DNA from 4 places in the uncultured Phascolarctobacterium sp. genome. Region 1 is predicted to be linked to each of the others. Evidence: riboswitches for the same ligand, from Rfam matches in the RefSeq annotation. Region 1 holds a riboswitch; each other region holds the start of a gene.
What was found. A riboswitch is a leader RNA that binds a small molecule or an ion and turns the genes downstream of it on or off. The one in region 1 is predicted to bind cobalamin.

Region 2: linked by a shared signal. The riboswitch ahead of Q4G98_RS07100 (TonB-dependent siderophore receptor) and the one ahead of Q4G98_RS09725 (TonB-dependent siderophore receptor) in region 1 are both predicted to bind cobalamin.
Region 3: linked by a shared signal. The riboswitch ahead of Q4G98_RS02595 (methylmalonyl-CoA mutase family protein) and the one ahead of Q4G98_RS09725 (TonB-dependent siderophore receptor) in region 1 are both predicted to bind cobalamin.
Region 4: linked by a shared signal. The riboswitch ahead of Q4G98_RS00210 (TonB-dependent siderophore receptor) and the one ahead of Q4G98_RS09725 (TonB-dependent siderophore receptor) in region 1 are both predicted to bind cobalamin.

The regions. Positions count from the first base shown of each region.
Region 1 is NZ_CATWDQ010000014.1:6,044-11,209, forward strand. Features, by position in the region: gene Q4G98_RS09705 (ABC transporter permease) at 1-650, shown strand, start outside; gene Q4G98_RS09710 (hypothetical protein) at 653-814, opposite strand; gene Q4G98_RS09715 (ABC transporter ATP-binding protein) at 792-1,571, shown strand; gene Q4G98_RS09720 (ABC transporter ATP-binding protein) at 1,564-2,235, shown strand; cobalamin riboswitch at 2,647-2,818, shown strand; gene Q4G98_RS09725 (TonB-dependent siderophore receptor) at 2,982-5,150, shown strand.
Region 2 is NZ_CATWDQ010000007.1:55,733-60,898, forward strand. Features, by position in the region: gene Q4G98_RS07075 (TonB-dependent siderophore receptor) at 1-201, shown strand, start outside; gene Q4G98_RS07080 (ABC transporter substrate-binding protein) at 225-1,187, shown strand; gene Q4G98_RS07085 (hypothetical protein) at 1,245-2,027, opposite strand; gene Q4G98_RS07090 (hypothetical protein) at 2,238-2,918, shown strand; gene Q4G98_RS07095 (OmpH family outer membrane protein) at 2,962-3,387, shown strand; cobalamin riboswitch at 3,535-3,712, shown strand; gene Q4G98_RS07100 (TonB-dependent siderophore receptor) at 3,907-5,166, shown strand, end outside.
Region 3 is NZ_CATWDQ010000002.1:205,037-210,202, reverse strand. Features, by position in the region: gene scpA (methylmalonyl-CoA mutase) at 1-2,165, opposite strand, end outside; gene Q4G98_RS02595 (methylmalonyl-CoA mutase family protein) at 2,168-4,357, opposite strand; cobalamin riboswitch at 4,844-5,020, opposite strand; gene Q4G98_RS02590 (AbrB family transcriptional regulator) at 5,152-5,166, opposite strand, start outside.
Region 4 is NZ_CATWDQ010000001.1:51,278-56,443, forward strand. Features, by position in the region: gene cobN (cobaltochelatase subunit CobN) at 1-2,754, shown strand, start outside; gene Q4G98_RS00205 (MerR family transcriptional regulator) at 2,788-3,630, opposite strand; cobalamin riboswitch at 3,782-3,955, shown strand; gene Q4G98_RS00210 (TonB-dependent siderophore receptor) at 4,243-5,166, shown strand, end outside.

The DNA of each region.
Region 1 (5,166 bases):
ATATGTTCAGCCGCATCCTTTACGGCGGCCGGGCCTCGATCCTGCTGTCACTGGCCTCTGCGGTCCTTTCGCTTGGCGTCGGACTTGTGATCGGTCTTTGCTGTGGTTTTTACGGCGGCAAGCTGGATCTTTTCTTCACGATCCTGAGCAATATTTTTCAGGGTATCCCCGGCAGCTGCTTTATGATCGCTATCGCCGGCATTTTCGGTCCCAGCATCAAAAGTCTGGTGCTGGCGCTGGTCATCACCTCCTGGGCCGGTTTTTCCCGCATCGTGCGCGCCGAAGTGATGCAGCTTAAAGAAGAGCCTTTCATCGAAGGGCTGCGTTGTCTGGGCTGCGGCGACCGACGGCTGCTGCTGCGCCACATCATTCCCAATATCGTCAACAAGCTGCTGATCCTCTTCACGATCAGGGTAGGCCGCGGCATCCTCTCTATCGCCGGACTCAGCTTTCTCGGCCTGGGCGTACAGCCGCCGACGCCTGACTGGAGCGTGATGGTCAGCGACGCCGTTTTATATTACCGCAGTTCGCCGCATCTGATTTTGATTCCCGGCGCCTGCATCTTTTTCCTGATCTATGCCATCAACAATCTGGGCGAATTTCTGCGTGACAGGCTGGATGTACGCTTTAGCGAGGTGCGCAAATGGTAACTTTAAACTCCACAGCCACGCTTGACCTGACGCTGCAGCAGCTGTACGTGCACTTTCCCGTTCCCGGCGGCCTGGTTAGGGCCGTCGACGGCGTCGACATCTGTTTCCGCCACGGCCAGATCACCGGGATCATCGGCGATTTTGGGGCAGGCAGTCTTAGGCATCCTGCCTGATTATGTCACCCGCAGCGGCAGCATCTTTTACCGCGGCACGGATATTCTGGCAGACAACACTGCCCTGCCCGGTTTTTACGGTCAGCAAATCGCCCTCATACCTCAAAATCCCGGCGACTCTCTCAACCCGCTGCGCCGTATCGGCAGACAGTTTGACGACATTCTGCAGACCGCCGGGATCAGGGATAAAACCGATCAGCGCAAACAACAGCTGCTGGACTTCTTCGGACTACCTGACGCCGCACGCGTGCTTGCCGCCTATCCGCACGAACTTTCGGGAGGTATGCTGCAACGCGTACTGTGTGCCATGAGCATTTGCTGCTCTCCCAACTGGCTTTTGGCCGATGAACCGACCAAAGGACTGGACGAAACAGCCTGCGGCGTTGTTTATGAAAATCTGCAGAAAATAAAAACCGGCCAGCAGCTGGGTATGCTCATCATCACCCACGACCTGCAGCTGGCACGCTCTATCTGTGCCAACATCGCCGTGATGTATGCCGGACAGATCGTCGAATACGGCCCTCAGGTCCTCACAGACCCGCGGCATCCCTATACGCAGGCCTTTCTGGCCGCCCTGCCGGAAAACGGCTTTCAGCCCTTGCCGGGACTGCCGCCGTTACCGCAGGAGGAACTGCCCGGCTGCCGGTTTGCGCCGCGCTGCGCCAGCTGCCATGAACGCTGCCTGCAGGCAGTGCCGCCGGTCTATGACAGCGGCACTGCGAAAGTGAGGTGCTTCCTCTATGCTTGAAGCTGTAGACATTTCCAAAAAATATTGGGACCGCAGCAGCGGCAAGCACTACGACGTTTTGCGAAACTGCAGCCTTACGATCCAGTCCGGCGAAGCGCTGGGACTGATGGGCCCCAGCGGCTGCGGCAAAAGCACGCTGGCACGAATCCTGCTGCGGCTGCTGCCGGCAGACAGCGGGCGGATCATCTTCCGGTCGCAGGACCTGACCACGCTGTCACAGGCACAGCTGAAACCCTTTCGCCAGCAGGTACAGTTTATCTCGCAGCGGCCAGAAAGCTTTTTTGACCCGCTGCTGAAGTTAGGCGCCAGCCTGCGTGAACCACTGCAGATCTTCGGGCTGCCTGACAACAGCGAGATCATTGAATCTGCCCTGTCAACAGTCAAGCTGTCACCAGCACTGCTGGACCGTTATCCGCATCAGGTCAGCGGCGGCGAAGTACAGCGCCTGAGCATCGCCCGGGCACTTTTGCTCAAACCGCAGCTGCTGATTTTAGACGAGCCGACCTCGATGCTGGATATTTCCGTGCAGGCGCAGATCCTGCATTTGTTAAAAAGTATCCGACAACAGCAGCAGATGGCCTTTCTTTTTATCTCCCACGATCACGATGTGATCCGTTATATGTGTGACCGTCAGCTGCAAATGCGCGGCGGCAAACTCGTTTGACAAATATATCACCTAACAATTTTACCACAGTGTCCGGTCAACCCGGACGCTGTATTTTTTTGCCCTTTAACTGTTAATTTTTCAAATTATGCGTCTACAGAAAACTTTTGCTTGCGGGGGGGGGGCAAAATGCTATAATACAAAGCGAAAGTTTAATATTTTCATCAGACAGGCAAGTATTTATTCCCAATAGGATATATGCTCTACGTTTCTTAAAAAACCATGCTGTTATGCACTAAGCAAGCAGCAGCAGCAAAACCAGCGCCAGCTTTAATTTCTTTTATGCTTATATATATTGCTTTAAAGTTGTTATAACATTCTTATTAAAAACTTTTACTTGCTAAGGAATGTGACGAATGCTATAATACATCACGTAATTTAAATTTTCAACAGCTTATAAATTTCTATTTAATCTAATATAAGTGATCAGGTGCATTATTGCCTAACAGAGAAATCGGTGCAATACCGATGCGGTCCCGCCGCTGTAATGCCGAGCAAACCTCACGATGCCACTGGGAAACCGGGAAGGCGAGGCAAGCGATGACGCAGAGCCAGAAGAACTGCCTGATCATAGTCTGCTCCATCCTGCGAACGACAGGCCAGAGAGTTGTAAGTCGTTTTACGCTTTTCTGCCTTTAGGCGCAGAAAAGCGTCTTTTTTTGCTCTTGATTGTTTTGACACGCGAAACTCGGACAGCTCGGTCAACACAATTACAGATAAAAAACTAAAAGGAAGTGTTGAACAAGATGAATGGGAAGCAAAAATTTTTGACAATGGCCGTGCTGTGCGCCATTGCCAGTGTCGGCTTTGTACTGCCGGCCGGTGCGGAAGAAACACTGACGCACGATCTGGACGAAGTCATCGTCGAAGCCGACAGAGATGCCCTGCCCGGCGGCTTTGTCAAAACCAAAGGCAGCATCGGTATTTTAGGCGATAAAAGTATTATGGAAGTTCCTTTCAGCCAGACAAATATCTCAGCCAAAACTTTAGATCTTTTTGGCGGGCCGACGCAGCCCTTAGATAATATTTTAGTCGGCGTCCCCGCTATCAGGCAGGCCGGCAGCGTTTTGCACAACGATTTTACTATCCGCGGCTTCCGGGCCAACGGCACCAGTATGTACGTCAATGGCGTCCATGGGATGCTGACGCAGTTCAACGTGCCGATGGCGGCCTTTGAAAGGGTCGACGTCACCGCCGGCCCCAATACCGGTATCAGCGGCAGCGGCGTCCAGTACGAATCCTCGACTGCTGGCGGCATTATCAACCTGATCTCCAAAAAAGCAGGCGAGCAGCCGCTGTTCCGCTACAAACAAACTTTTTCCGGCAAAGGTTCCTTCGGCGAATACCTGGATCTTGGCAGCCGCTTCGGCAAAGACAAAGCCTGGGGACTGCGGATCAACACCGAGCTTTTGAACGGCGAAACCTCTGTTGATAAAACCGACATCAAAGCCAAAGGCATCTATATGAACCTTGACCACCGCGATGACAGAAGCACTACCAACTTTTTGGCCGGGTACAGGGATATTGATATTAAAAACGGTATGCGCTGGTTCAAGATCGGCCCTAACGTCAAAAATTTCCCCAGCACTATCAACGGCAGCAAAAATTACGCCTTTGACGGTATGGAAAAAGGCGCTTACGGCTACTTCATGGTTTTGAACCACGAACAAAAGCTGAATGATGACTGGAAGCTCTTCTTTAACGGCGGCCTGAACAACAATAAGCTGAATAAAAACGTCATGGGTCAAAACAGCGCTTTCACTATCAAAGACGACGCCGGCAACTATGACCTGAATTACCAGTCGTCGGCGACGCCGCAAAAAGCCTACTACGCGCAGATCGGCACCTCCGGCAAATTTGCGACTGGCGCTGTGAAGCATGAAGCCACGCTGGCGATCGACAAAGCCTGGCGCAACCGCGACGCCAGCACGCCGCTGGGCTACTCGGGCTTTGGCCAGTTGGGCACCGGCAATATTTATACCGGCGCGATCGACCAGACCGGAATGCCCGACGGCAGCTACAAAACCTATTTGAACAATAAGACCAGTATCTGGGGCATTTCCTTTGTTGACAGCCTGAAATATGAAAAATGGGGCGCCGTTTTAGGCGTGCATAAGCATCAGGGCACTTCCACCTCCTACAGCCCTACGACCGGACAGGCGACTTCCTCGGTCACGTCGGACGCTACCAGCCCCACATATGCCCTGACCTATAATCCCAACGAGAAAATTATGCTGTACGGCAGCCATTCGGAGAATTTCGACCTGGGCGCCGTTGCCGGCAGCACCTATGAAAATGCCGGCGAGATCCTGCCGCCTTCTAAAACCAAGCAAAGTGAGCTGGGCGTAAAATATTTGAACAAAGGATTTTTGACGACGCTGGCTTTGTTCGACATCAAGCAGGCCAATAATATCGCTGTCACTAATCCTGCCGGTGGCAAAGACTTCTTCCGTCAGGACGGCGAAGTCAAGCACCGCGGCATCGAGCTCAGCTTCAACGGCGCTATCGCTTCCAAATGGAACGTAATGGCCGGCATTGCCTATATGGATGCCAAATACGAAAAAACCGTCAAAGGCTCTAAAGATGGCGTACAGGAGTCCGGACAACCCAAATGGAGCGGTTCTGCGGCACTGGAATACAAGGCTGACGAAAACTTCAGCATTATCGGCCGGGCTTTGTATACTGGCAGCAGCCCTTTATATAACACTGACAGCAGCAGACATTTCTATGCGCCCTCTTATATGACTTTCGATCTGGGCGTGACCTATAAAACCAAAATCAACAGTATCCCCACCAAATTATCACTGATGTGCTATAACCTCGCTAACAAAGATTACTGGATGGTATCGCGCGGTGATCAGATCTATGCATCCACTCCCAGAACTATCTATATGTCTGCCGAGTTCGACATCTGAGCCTGCTGAAAGTTAA
Region 2 (5,166 bases), on a different contig from region 1:
ATTTCTAATACTTCTACCGAAAGAAATATCAAACCACAGTTTTTTACAGACCTTGATTTATCATACAAACCTGAGGATAATCACAAAATATTTTTCCATTTAAATAATATTTTGGATAGAATTGATATTACAACTAACGGTGATACTAACTATCACAATCTTGGCAGAAACTTTATGCTTGGATATGAGTATAGCTTCTAAATTAACTTAAACAGGAGAACAGAATGCGCAGTTTTATTTTAGCAATAATCATGATACTAGCGGTAACAGGCTGTAGCTTTGAAAAACCAAACGCTGTTATTGAAAACACGGCAGTTCAAACTCAGTATCAGGTAACTGATGACAAAGGGAATATTCTGCATTTTAGCGAATCCCCTAAACGAATCTATGCCACAACGCTCAGCCTTGAAGAAATACTCACAGATATGGTTCCTTTAAAACGCATTGCAGCAATCTCGGAACCAGCTGCTGATCCTAAAACATCATTGATTATCGATAAAGCTGCGCAGATTCCCCTGAAACTTCCTCAAAAAGTAAGCGTAGAACAAATTCTTGCCCTTAAACCCGACCTTGTGATCGTGCAGGAAAACTCAAACACAGCATTTATCCAAGCCTTAAAAGATGTAGGGCTAAAGGTATATATAACAAAAGTGCCTACCACGCTGGACATGGTACGTCAAAGAATAATTAATTTATCGGTGGCTGTAAATGAAAAGCAGCAGGGAAACAGAATAATTGACGAATTGGATCATAAAACAAAGCTTGTAAAAGACGTAACCGGTGCAATACCGGCAGAAGAAAAAAAGATATTGATGGGGTATTCGCTGCTGGGGGTTTTTGGAAGTGTAGAAGGTCTGTTCAACGACATCTGCATCAATGCCGGCGTAATCAACGGCGCTGCCGTAGCGGGCCTTGTTCGTGGTGAACATCTAAGCAAAGAAAAAATAGTAGAAGTCAACCCTGATGTTTTGATGTTTCCAGATTACAGTTCGACCCAGGAAGGCGATACCGTACTTTTTAGAAAAGAAGTTTTAAAAGATCCGGCACTGCAGAGCATCAAAGCAATCAAAAATAATAATGTCATTATCATAAAAGATCGCCACAGATATGCCGCTTCGCAATATATAGGCGACGGTATCTTAGACATAGCTCAAAAAACATATCCGGAATATTTTCGGAGAAAGTAAAAAAGTAAAGCGTGATATCTTTGGTATCACGCTTTACTTTTGATTTGTACTTAACCCTTAAATATCAAGCCCCGCAAGATAACTGCCAACCCTGTCGTGAAGCTTTTGCGCTACCTGATCGCGAACGATGCTGTAAACGTCGGGATTAAGAGTGATAGTGTTTGTGCCTGCGAACAGCTTAAAATCAGAAGTTGAAAAATCAATAAACAAAATCTGCTTAAAATTCTTTTTTGTCTCCAGATAAAGCGCTGCAAAATCATACTCTATCAGACTGTTCTTTTGCGTGCAGACACCAAGACTGATATTACCCATTTGGTCAGAACACGTATTAAATTTAAACAGAGTTAGCTTAGAATCATTTTCGGGCAAATTTTTTAAAGCATTGATCGTTGCCTGCGCTAAAAGCAAGGCGTTGTTTTGCAGCAGGCCGTTGATGATTTCTAAAATAGCCTTGTCGGCCGTAAAGCTTTTACCATGTATTTTATATTGCCAGAAAGCCGTATTCTGGCTTACCCAGCCTAAATTCAGCAGAACCTCTGAAAATTTATTGTACCAGCCTTTCACGTCATAACGGCCGTGTTCATCTTTTGGATAAGCTTTATCTGCCGCTAATTGAGCCAATAAAGTTGAATTCAAAACATCGCTTTTTTGCTGCTCGTTCAAATCGGCGGCAAAACTTTGCAGCATTCTGTTGTTGATACAGGCAGCAGAATCAATAGCCTCTTTCGCATCAGAAGAACGTCTAGAATCAAATGCAGGCAAATCTAATGCCTCTATATAATGACGAGAAGCCCTTAAGAATGCGTCTTTAAAAATAGAATCACTGACAAAATCAGGCATAAACAAACCTCCTTTTAATTAAAAATAGAAAACTTAATCTAATACAACTAATTATAAAATACTGCCAATCAGATGAAAAGTCAATCAAATAATATAATAATATAAATAGCAACGATTATTGACTGATGACTGCAAACCGTTTATAATAATCTACATGTGCAAGCAGACAAAATATAGTAGTATATTTTAAGGAAACAGGCAACGATACAAATGCAGAACAATAAACAGATCAGTCCGGAAAATATCCTGCATATTACAAGCGGGGAAATAACTGCAAATCAGCTTAAAAAGCAACTCCCACAGGACGATATATTGCCTTTTAACGAAGCGATGTGCGAAGGTGAAACCTGCGCAGAAATATTTTCAGATGCATTTTATCGTTTAAGAGCTGCTGCCTATGAAGTTCCTTTACAGGAATATCTGCAGAAATCTCCAGGTAACTTTCTGCAAAGCTGCTTGAAGAATTATGATACTCTACATTTGTATTTTGACTATGATATGTTCTGCGCAGTAAATGTAATAACATTGCTTGCCTTTTTAGAACAGGCAGAATATCCGGGGCAGATAAAATTTCAGCTGTTGGAAGCCGATGGGACAGTTAAGGTCCTTGATACGTGGCCTGTGATTTTGGGAAATTATAAAAAATGCTATACCAAAGTCCTGCTTGACCGTCAGCGGTTTGTGACTGGCAATGAACTTTTGGACAAAGGGATAGCGCTGTATCTTGATTATAAGAAAAAGAATAATCGGATTACCAGGTATATCGCAGCTCATGGCTCAGCAGAACAAATGCAGCTGGTGCAGGAGCTGTTGCTGAAGTTTGCTGATTACGGCCTGACGGATATGGCGGCGGCTAAATTTATTGCGGCAGTTCGGGATAAAAAACGGTAATAATAAATTTATTATAAACAAAAATTAAGGAGTGTTGGAAACGATGAAAAAACAAATTATGACCTTTATTTTGACGATTGTCATGGCACTGGGCATTTGCGGCGCTGTATCAGCCGCCGAAGCCGGAAATATGGTAGGTTACGTTAATGTCCAGCAGGTATTTCAAAGCTATCCTGATATTAAAACTACCATGAGCGCTGTTGACCTGGAACGCCAAAAAGCGCAGCAGGAATTTGAAAGCAAGGCGGCCTCTTTAGATGACAGCGGTAAACAGGCCTTAGGCGAAAAACTGTCGCAGCAGGTAGCCAAACGCGAACAGGACCTGATGGGGCCGATCCAGAAAAAAGTTCAGAAAGCTATTGCCACAGTAGCCAAACGTGCCGGCATCAGCAGCGTAGTTGACAGCAGCGCAATGCTGTATGGCGGCAAAGACCTGACCAACGATGTAATTGCTGAAGTGCTGAAATAAAATACAGAATAATCTCAGACCCCGCGCAAGCTTGCTTGCGCGGGGTCTTTTTATGCAACAAAATAGTTGCTGAAAAAGAAAATTAAATAATAAATAAAAATAAAAGATTGCATTGTAAAATTGTTTATAGTATACTTGCAAAATAAATGTATATGGATATTATCAGGTGACACAGGTCTTAATAGAGAAGCTGGGTGTAAAACCCACACGATCCCGTCGCTGTAAAAGTGAGTTCATCCAAAATATGCCACTGGAATTTATCTGGGAAGGCTTGGATGAATGATGAACTTGAGTCAGAAGAACTGCCTGATAATTACTTTACTGCTGCGTGAGACAGTTAGGTAATGTTATCGGCTTCTTTTATTTTGAATCAAGCTGTTTAATGCCTTTTGCCTTAGCGCAGAAGGTATTTTTATTTTGGGTGATTGCAAGTAAAGGCAAATAATGTGCGGTCATAAAGAATGAGTACAGGAAATGTCTTTATTTCAATAATAAAAATGTAGTGAAAGGAAGTTGAGTATGTCAAAAAAGAATTTGAGTAAAAGTGTACTGATGGTAGCACTGATAACTGGCAATGTCATCTGGGGGGGTACTGCAGTACATGCTGAGGAACCAAATCAGGCCTTTACGCTTGACCCAATGATCGTAACTGCTCAAAGAACAGAAACCAGAGACCTGGATACACCGGCAACCACTAATATCATTACTGAACAAAATATCAAAGAAGCCGGCTATAAGAACGTTTTTGACGCTATCGAACATCAAGTAGGCCTAACAAGTACCGGTTACGGCGACGCCGGTCAGGATTTTGGTTTCAGTTCAGGCCGCACCGTTATCCGCGGCTACGACCGTGGCACCCTGATCATGGTAGACGGTATCCCCATGAACCTTAAAAACTATAACTCCTTAGACGGTATCCCCATAGATATGGTACAGCAAATAGAAATCATAAAAGGCGCCGCTGGAACCCTGTATGGCAGCGAAGCTATGGGCGGCGTAGTTAATATTATTACTAAAAAGCCAGGTGGCAAAACTCAGGTCAAAGTAAAAGGCACCGTCGGCAACTATTATAAAGATTACGGCGTTACCTATGCGGGTGAAAAACTTATCGTAACCGCATCTAAAGAATATTCCAACAAGCTTACCCACAGCAACGCTTATCCGGAAGGCTCGTCTACCGACTGGTGGGTAGGCAAAGGACAGAAAAACAGAGCCGGGATCTCCGCCGCACTGACAGATGAGATCGGTTTTACTTTCATCTATCAGGACGGCAATATTACCCGCGGCAGCAATAACGATGCCAAAAAAGTAGGCTCAGTCTATAAAAAATATAATTATCGTTATGACGACAAACGCATTACTACAGGACTGACCTACGATGGCAAATCTAACGGCATCAAAGCCATAGTAGGTTATAACTACCGCCGTACTGAAGGCTACGACTTTACCGCAGCCACACCAGGCCCTGTAAGCTCATCAGCCGATTTATCAAGCTATATCGGTGACGTACAAAAGACCTGGAAACTGGGAAAAAATACCCTTATAACCGGCTACAGCCTAAGACGCGAAAACTATGAAAACCTGGTTACCAAAGCCAATAAAGCCCACAGAACCAGTAACGCCATCTACCTTTCGTATAACAACGTGTTCAGCGATAAATTCAGTGCTACCCTGGGACTGCGCGGCGAAATAATCGACGACCCGGTAAAAAGCGAAAATATACTGAACCCGCAGTTCCAAACTCTGTATAAAATCAACGACAATACCTCGTGGTACATA
Region 3 (5,166 bases), on a different contig from region 1:
AGCTCTTCCAGTACTTTTTTAGCGCAGACAGGTATAATGGTGCCGGGTCCAAAGATAGCTGCTGCACCGTGTTCGTAGAGATAATCATAGTCCTGGGCAGGGATTACGCCGCCGATTACGACCATGATGTCCTCACGTCCGCGTTTTTTGAGTTCTTCAACAAGCTGCGGCATCAGTGTTTTATGACCTGCTGCCAGCGAGCTCATGCCGACGATATGTACGTCGTTGTCTACCGCGTCTTGTGCGGCTTCTTCCGGGGTTTGGAACAGAGGGCCGATATCTACGTCGTAGCCCATATCTGCGAAGGCGGTGGAAATAACTTTCGCGCCGCGGTCATGTCCGTCCTGACCCATTTTCGCAATATAGATACGTGGGCGGCGGCCTTCGCGCTGTTCAAAGTCGTCCGTCATCTGACGTACTTCTTTGATAACGTCCTCATCGGCAAATTCACTGCTGTAAACGCCGGAGATGGAACGGATGATAGCTTTATGACGGCCGCAGACTTTTTCGACCGCATCAGAGATCTCGCCTTTGGAAGCACGGGCACGGGCTGCGTTAACTGCCAGTTCCAGCAGATTGCCTTCGCCGGTTTCCATGGAATGGGTGATAGCGTCGAGACAACGGCGCACTTCATCATTGTCACGGTTAGCGCGCAGTTTTTTAAGGCGTTCGATCTGAGCCAGACGTACCGCAGTATTGTCGACTTCCAGAATATCCAAGGGATCCTCTTTTTCCAGACGGTAATCGTTGACGCCGACGATCTTTTCAGCGCCGGAGTCGATATGCGCCTGACGCCGGGCCGCAGCTTCTTCGATACGCATTTTCGGCAGACCGGTGTCGATAGCTTTGGACATACCGCCCAACTGTTCGATTTCCTGGATATGCGCCCAGGCTTTCTGAATCAGCTGATTGGTGAGTGCTTCTACATAATAGGAGCCGCCCCACGGATCGATAACTTTGCAGACTTTGGTTTCGTCCTGAATGTACAGCTGGGTATTACGCGCGATACGGGCCGAGAAGTCGGTCGGCAAGGCGATAGCTTCGTCCAGTGCGTTGGTATGCAGGGACTGGGTATGACCCAGGGCTGCTGCCATTGCTTCAATACAGGTACGGGTGATATTGTTGAATGGGTCCTGCTCGGTAAGGCTCCAGCCAGAGGTTTGCGAATGCGTACGCAAAGCCATGGATTTGGTTTTTTTCGGGCCGAAGGAATTAACGATCTTGGCCCACAGCATCCGGCCGGCACGCATTTTAGCGATTTCCATGAAATAGTTTTTGCCCATTGCCCAGAAGAAGGACAGACGCGGCGCAAACTGGTCAATAGTAAGACCATGTTCCGTACCTGTACGCAGGTATTCCAGCCCATCAGCCAGTGTATAGCCAAGCTCGATGTCGGCGGTGGCGCCGGCTTCCTGCATATGGTAGCCGGAAATGGAGATGCTGTTGAATTTAGGCATATAAGCCGAGGTATATTCAAAAATATCGCCGATGATCCGCATGGAGGCGGTAGGCGGATAGATGTAGGTGTTGCGGACCATGAATTCTTTCAGAATATCATTTTGGATCGTACCGGCCATAACCGATTTATCTACGCCCTGTTCTTCGCCGGCCAGGATATAAAAGGCCAGTACCGGCAGTACGGCGCCGTTCATGGTCATGGATACGGACATTTGATCCAGCGGGATACCAGAGAAAAGGATCTCCATATCCAGAATGGAGTCAACGGCAACGCCTGCTTTACCTACGTCGCCGACAACGCGCGGATGGTCGGAGTCATAGCCGCGGTGAGTTGCAAGGTCGAAGGCGATGGAGAGGCCTTTTTGGCCTGCTGCCAGGTTACGGCGATAGAAAGCATTGGATTCTTCTGCCGTGGAGAAACCGGCATATTGACGTACGGTCCAGGGTTTAGTTACGTACATCGTGGAGTATGGTCCGCGCAGGAACGGCGGGATACCTGCCATGTACTGCAGATGGTTGCAGTCTTTATAAGCATTGACGTCATATAAAGGAGCTACATTGATTTGTTCCATAGTACGGTAAAAATTTTCTTCAAAGGATTTACCGGTTTCAGCTTTTAATTTTTCCTTCCAGGCGGCAAACTCGGCGTCGCCTTGTGTTGGTGCCTGCTGAAAGGGAATTTGACTAAAATCAGGAATTCTGGACATTATCAGAACATCCCCCTTTCTTTTTGCATACGGAGCAGGGTTTCATAGCAGTTGGATTTAACGCTGATGTAATCATCCATACCTGCGGCATCACAGATTTCTTTCAGTTCTGCACTGGGAGCGCCCGCCAAAAAGACCTTCATAGCCGGATTAACTGCTTTGATGGCTTTGGTAACAGCCGGGGCAAGTTCCGGATAAGTAGCGTCTGTAGAGCAGACTATGGTAGCATCGGCACCGGACTCAAGAGCAGCTTTGACAGCTTCTTCTACAGTCGGGAACCCATTATTGGTCATGACTTCAAAGGCTGCGACCTGCATAAAAGAGGTAACAAAGTCGGCACGTGCTTTATGCTGCGGGATCGGACCCATGTTGGCCAGGAAAATTTTAACATTTTCGCCGGTTTTAGCAACAAAGCTTTCTGTGCGCATGCGCAGTTCTTCATAGCGTTCAGTCCAGCGGTGCGGAGCGATAGCTTCCACTTTTTCGCCCTGAGCGCTGCCGGTAAGGGCTGCTGAGATCTCGCCCATCGTCGCGCCAGCCAGCAATGCTTTTTCAGCATCAGCGATCAAGGAACCCAGTTCACTGGCATCACGTTTGCCAAGATCGCTGAGTACAGCTTCAACATAAGCGTTATCACGTACTTTGACGTTGACTTCCAAATCAGTTTTACGTGCTTTCAGGATTCCAGCGAAATCTACTTCAGGCACTTCCAAAAGTTCTTCGGTCATGTTAGGATACATGTTATTGCCAACCGCACGGTCTTTTCTGGTGGCGAGGTTTTTGAAACGGTCTTCCAGAATCTCTTTGATCGCAGCCTGTACTTTACCGCTTTCAAGTGCTGCCAGCAAGCCGCCATGGCTTTCGATCTCCTGGAATTTAGCCCAGGTTTTTTCCGTAAATTCTTCGGTCAGGGGTTCGATATACCAGCTGCCGCCGGAAGGATCGATCGGCTGAATAAAGTTGAATTCATGCTGCTCCATGATCTGGATATTACGGGCAATACGGCGTGAGAACACGTCGCTGGGGCGGATGCAATGGTCAAAGGGTTTGACATACATGCCGTCCATACCGCCGACAACGGCGGAGAAGGATTGAGTAGCCGCACGCAGCAGGTTTACATAAGGATCGTATTTAGTCTGGCAGAAGGTGGAAGTGCTGACATAAAGATTGATCTTTTGTGCTTCTTCGTCACCGCCGCAGCTTTTAACGATTTGTGCCCAAACCATTTTCAGGCTGCGCAGTTTGGCGATCTCCATAAAGAAATTGGCGCCGATGCTGAAATGGAAACGCAGGTGGCGGCAGAAGGCGTTGATGTCGATGCCGCGGCGTTCCATAGCGCGCATATAGGTTACTGCTTCGTTCATGGCGTAGGCTACTTCCTGAATGTCGTTAGCGCCGCCGTTGTGATAAACATCGGTATTGACTACTACTGTTCTCAGCTGCGGAGCATTTTTTTCAGCCCAGGCAATGCTGTGTGCCATTTCGTCATAATATTCGTCCAATGGACGAACTAATGCGCCATCCAAAGCAAGTTCCCCAATAGGATCGGCGGTGATAGCGCCATGCAGTTTGGTAAGGGGCAGGCTTTTTTTATCGCAGGCAGCAGCAACAGCTGCCAAAAGAGCGATATTGGAAGCGCCGGCGTAAATGTCGATCTCAAATTTTTCCAGATCGACGCCGTCGAGCAGTTTTTCTACGTCTGCCGCGGTAGCCAGGGAAACGCCGATGTCGGCAACGTCTTTTTCTTCTGCTTTGTCAGGGTCGCAGCCTTTACGGGTCGCGGTGTCTAAAGCGACGCTGGCAGCGGTGGTTCCTTTCAAGAGTTCGTATTTGACCATTTCATTGGCTTCGGCAGGAGTTTTGCCATCACATTCCTGGGCTATCGTCCAGACTTTATGGATGTACCCGCCGGCATTGGCACCACGCAGGTTGCTTTCCATACCGGGATAGGTTTTATTGTGGGTGATCTTTTCCTGATCCTCTAATCTGTAAATGGGATTCAGGGTGATGCCCTCATAAGTTTTGGTAAACATACTTTTTTCAAAAGAACCGCCTTTAAGAGCAGTAACTACTTCTTGCTTCCATTCCTCATAGGACGGCGGCGTAAATTCATCAAATGTCACTGGAGAAAAAGCTGTTTCTGAAGCTTCTTCCTTGTGAAGCTCTGCTGTAAGGTTTTTATCTTGTTCCATATACGGCATCCTTTCATTGATTATTTTCTGTGCCGGGGCAGTAAAACCATTCACCTCCTGTATTTTGCTTACTTACGTATCGCAGAGTGGTTCGAGTATCTCCTACCTAAACTGCATCTGTTAAGTGTCTCTTTTCCTAAAAAAATAAACCACCACTGTTTTTGTGATGGTTATTTTGCCGCGCACCCCTACGCAGGCAAAGGAAAAGAAGGTTCTTATACAAAAGAACTTGAGAATGGCAATAAACCTGACAGGGTGTTCCAGTCCTGTCACAAATAAATATATCCACTGATGGCTGACCTTAATCCCGAGGTCTAGCCATCACACTTCGACCTCAATGCGCGCGTAGGGCGCAGAAAAACAGAAAACCGTTTTCTTAAAATAATATTAAGAAAAACGGTCAGAAATTCATAGCAAAAGATTCGCACTTCGTATTTACCCAAAATACGAACTCTGCAGCATCTCCTCCCCGTCTCTCGCAGGTCAATCAGCGATGGTGGCTAAGGCAGTTCTTCTGACTCCGATTCACAGCTTCCTTCACCTTCCCAGTATTGCTACCAGTGGTATCTGAAGTTCGCTCCTCGTTACAGCGGCGGGACCGCGTCGGGATTACACCGACTTCTCTATTAAGCTCCGTAGAGCACCTTTAGCTTCCAATATTCATTTGATGTCTTAATTATATTTATTACTATTTCTTTTGTCAAGCCTTTTGGTAGATTTTTTTATCTATCATCTGCCATAAATAGTAAGGCCTCATACCCTGCTGCAATATACTGCAGGGTATGAGGCCGCTTTTATCCAGTTATTTT
Region 4 (5,166 bases), on a different contig from region 1:
GCGGGAAAATACAAAGACGCAGACAATATAATTTATTATGTACCCATGTTAAAAAGAATAAAGCGTCTTGTAAGTAAAGCGTCTAAATGGGCAGCATTAAGGCGTAAAGCGAACAAAGATAAAAAAATCGCAATCATCTTCCATAATTATCCGCCTACAAATTCAAACATAGGTACTGCGCTTGGCATGGACTCACCTGAAAGTGTAAGGTTACTTTTGGCTGCTTTAAAGCAGGAAGGATATGCAATAGACCATATTCCTGAAAACAGTAAACTTTTTATGGAAGAGGTAATTGCCTGCGCTACTAACGACAGAAGGTTTATGACCGAAAAGCAAATTCAGGAAGCCATTGGTAAAGTAGGAATAGAAGACTACAGCAAATTATTTGATAATTTACCTCAAGCTGTCAGGGAAAAAATGATTGAAGGATGGGGAGCACCATTAGGTAATGTTTTTAATTATGACGAAAAACTTCTTATACCGGGGCTTGCAAATGGCAATGTAATTATTACAGTTCAGCCGCCACGTGGCTTCGGGGAAGATTGCGGAAAAATTTATCATGACCCTGTAGCCCCGCCTACGCATCACTATCTCGCATTTTATTATTGGCTAAGGGAAATATGGCAGGCTGATGCAGTAATACACGTTGGAACACATGGTTCTGTTGAGTGGCTCCCCGGTAAAGCCGCAGGATTATCTGACGGCTGCTATCCAGATATTTGTCTGGGAGATTTACCTAATTTATATCATTATATAGTTACTGTTATTGGTGAAGGGATACAGGCTAAGAGGCGCAGTGCTGCCTGCCTTGTTGATTACCTTACGCCTCCGATGAGCACCTCTGGGCTTTATGATAATATGGCTGAATTGGAAGCGCTGCTTGACGAATACCTTGATTTTAAAGATAATGAACAGGATAAGCTGGGCAATACTGCGGACCTGATAAGGGAAAAAGCTGCTGAATGTAATCTCAATAATGAAATCAAAGAAGAAAATGACTTTGAAGCATATGTAGGCAAGCTTCATAACTATCTTACAGACATCAAAAACATGCAGATACGTGTAGGATTACATATTTTAGGCGAGCCTCCTGTCGATAAACCTTTGCTGGAATATCTTTTGGCAATGAGCAGGCTCGAAAACGGAACAGTACCTTCTTTAGCCAAAGTTCTTGCTGAGCATTATGGATTTGATTACTATACTTTATTGGAAAACAGCGCGCAAAAAATACCGCAACTTGGCCTGACTTATGGTAAATTAGCAGACAGGATACGTGCTGAAAGTATGACTGTTTTGGAAGCTTTGGCCGCTACGGACTTTAATGCTGATTATGTGCAGGAATTGCTGCAGCTGCAGGATTATGCGTCAATGCCTGATGATTTAAGAGAACAATTTCTAACTGTATGCCGTTATATTTGCAGCGATTTGGTTCCCAATCTTGCTAAAACGGTAGATGAACTGAATAATACTCTTAGAGGATTGAATGGAGAATTTATTGAACCCTCTGTAGCTGGTGCACCTACTAATGGCAGAGCCGATGTACTGCCGACAGGAAGAAATTTTTATGGCGTCGATCCCCAGACCCTGCCAACCAAAGTAGCATGGGAAGTTGGCAAAGCAAGAGCGGAAGGCGTTATTGAAGCATACATTGCTGATGAAGGAAAATATCCTGAAACTATTGGTATGGTCATGGGATCTGATATGCGTACTCATGGTGTAAGCTTTGCACAATTTCTTTATCTGCTTGGAATCAGGCCGATCTGGCAAAAAGGCATCGGCAGGGTAATTGGACTTGAAGCAATGAGCATTACAGAACTTAAGCGGCCGCGTATTGATGCTACAGCAAGAATTACAGGCATGATGCGCGATAGTATGCCCTGTGTAGTAACATTATTGGATAAAGCGGTTAAATTTGCGGCTAGTCTTGACGAAAATGAAGAAATAAATTATATTCGCAAGCATATGAATGAGGATATAGACTACCTTGCACAGCAGGGAATTACTAAAGAAGAAGCTGAAAAGCAGGCTTTACACCGTATTTTTGGTTGTCCGCCAGGGGGGTATGGCGCGGGCGTAGCATATCTTCTGGAAGAAAAAAATTGGGAAAATATCGATGATTTAGCGCAGGTCTATGTACGTTGGGGCGCTCACGTTTATGGTGACGGTGAAAGCGGGTCCTATATGCCTGAGCTTTTTAAACGCCGTTTAAGCAAGATTGATGCTACTGTTATGGGTATAGATAATAGAGAGATAAATTTACTGAGCGCGGATGATTTTAATTCTTATCATGGCGGATTGATAGCAGGTGTGCGCAGCTGCAGCGGAAAAATGCCAAGAACATACTGTGCAGACAGTACAGATCAAAACCATGTGGTTATTCGTACTATCGAAGCAGAAGTAAAAAGGGTTTTCCGCGGCGAGATCATGAATCCAAAGTTTATCAACGGCATGAAAGAACATGGCTACAAAGGTGCTGCTGATATGGGAAACTATGTCGCACATTGCTATCAGTGGGATGCAACTACTGAAGTTATGGATGACTGGATGTATGAAGAACTGGCAGCAAAATACGCACTTGATCCGCAGATACGTCAGTGGATGGAAGAAGTGAATCCCTGGGCTTTGCATAGGATTGCCGAAGTGCTGCTGGAAGCAGAGCAAAGGCAAATGTGGAATGCCAGAGCTGAAACAAAGCGAGAATTACAGAAATTATTATTAGATATTGAAGGTGAAATGGAAGAAAGAGCTGATTAAATAAAACTGGCTGAGACAACGTCTCAGCCAGTTTTATTTATATTCAACCTGTATAGATATCTGATTGATATATTCATCAGGATTTGAGGTGACCCAGTGATTTTTTAAAGGTGAAACATACAGATCTCCGATGATCTGTAAATCATTTTTTTCAGCAAAACTTTTGAATTTCAGCGCGAGTTCTGGAGCCTGATTATAGAAGGTACCTTTAAAGCGTAAAGTAAGATAAAGACCGGAAGGGCGGGTGATACATGATTTAGCCCTGGAATGCGAAGGACCTACTGCCGAAAAAAATGCACAGGCATCGTTTGTATTAGCTTTATCATTACTGAAAAAATTTTCTTTTTTTATGATCCAACCGATATTTTTTTCTTTGAAGTGCTGTTTGGAAAAAGCTTTTTGATTGTGATGAGCCATGATTTCGATTCGTTTTTTCCCGATCCTGGTTTTACTGAGATCACTTATGAAAAAATATTTTTCTTTTTGAAATTCCAAAGTTAGCTGGTTCAGTCTGCTGCTGCGAGTTTTCTCTAATTGAGCGAAAACCGTATTTAAGCTGTTTTTTATTTTCAGGTTTTTTTCAATTATTTCATCGCATTCACGTTCTTTTTCTATTAAAAGTTTATCAAAGTCATCTATATCCCGATTATCTATGTATGCTTTGATTTTAGAAATTGGAATATCCAGTTTACGTAAATTAACAATAACTTCAAGCGTTAGATATTGTTTTAATGAATAATGCCTGTAGCCGTTTTCTGCAATAAATTCTGGCGTCAGCAGATTCATTTTGTCATAATAAAGCAATGTCTGTTTAGGAATGTTAAAGAGGGTAGCCAGTTCACCGGCAGTAAAAAAGCTTTCAGAATTTTTGTTCATAATAGTAATTGCAACTCCATTAAAATATTTAAATAATATTTAATAAAAATTGAAAAATATGTTGACAATATAGTGACTATATAGTTTATTATATCTTCATGTAAGACATTATATCATATAAGCAGCCAAATAAGTAGTAGAGTCTTTTAATAATTGAAAATTAAAAACAGGTGCGTAAGCTTAATAGAGAAATCGGTATAAGCCGATGCGGTCCCGCCGCTGTAAAGATGAGCCTGCTGCAAATGCCACTGGGGAACCCCCTGGGAAGGTGCGGCAAAGGCGTTGAATCTGAGCCAGAAGAACTGCCTGTTTTAACGAAGTAATATTCCTGCGAGCGATGGGAAGGTTGCGCCTTTGTTTTTTACATTGGTGTTTTTATGCCTTTCTCTGTTTTTAGGAGAAAGGCATTTTTACTTGTTGGATCAATTATTTATGCGGCCATGTGAGATTGGGCATAAATGATTTGTTCTATATAATAAAAAGTTGTGAAAGGAAGTTGAGTATGTTGAAAAAGAGTTTGAGTAAAAGTACACTGATGACGGCACTTATAACTGGGAGTGTCATCTGGGGGGGTACACGGTAGGCCACGCTGCTGAAGAACCACAGCACTTTTTGTTAGATGAAATAGTTGTAACGGCAACTCGTACTCCTGTTGAGGCGTTTAAAGCAAATGCTAATATTAGTGTAATTACAAAAAAAGAAATTGAAGAGAGACATTATCAGGATTTGTCTGAGGCATTGCGTATGGTGCCGGGTGTATACATTGGCAATTATAGTGTAGCTGGCTACGACAACAGCAATAATTTGAAAATTAATGGTGCTGATGAAATAGTAGTTCTTGTCGATGGTGTCAAAATAAACAATGTTAATAACAAAATATCTGCTGTAATGCTAAAAAATCTGGATAACGTAGAACGAATTGAAGTGTTAAAAGGTTCTGCATCTACATTGTACGGATCTGATGCAAAAGGTGGCGTTATTAATATCATTACAGCTAAACCTGAGGGAATAAAAACTAAAATTTCTGCTGAATTAGGAAGCTTTAGTACAGAAAATTATGCTATAAACCATCAGGGAAAAGAAAAAGATTGGTCTTGGGATGCATATGTTAGTAAAAATAGGATTGGTGATTTTAAAGATGGTCGTGGAACAACAACCCCAGCCTATTCAAATGCTACGAGTAGCAGTTTTAAAATAACAAAGAAACTCGGAGAGAAGCATGATTTAACAGCTACTTATGATTCATATAAAGCTGATTATAAATATACTGCATTATGGGAACCAAGTTTAAAACCTGGATCGGTAGATAACAGTAATTATAAATTTATTTTAAACAGTAAATTTGATGATACTACTACAAATCAATTATCTTTTATCAATTTAGATTACGATACGGATTTTAATGCCTATTTGACTAAAGTCAGAACTATGAGAATTTCTGATCAATTTACTAAGAATTTTGATGATAAACATATTCTTTCAGCTGGTTTTGAATATAGCCATGATAAAGTTATTACAGCTGATGGTGTAAAAATG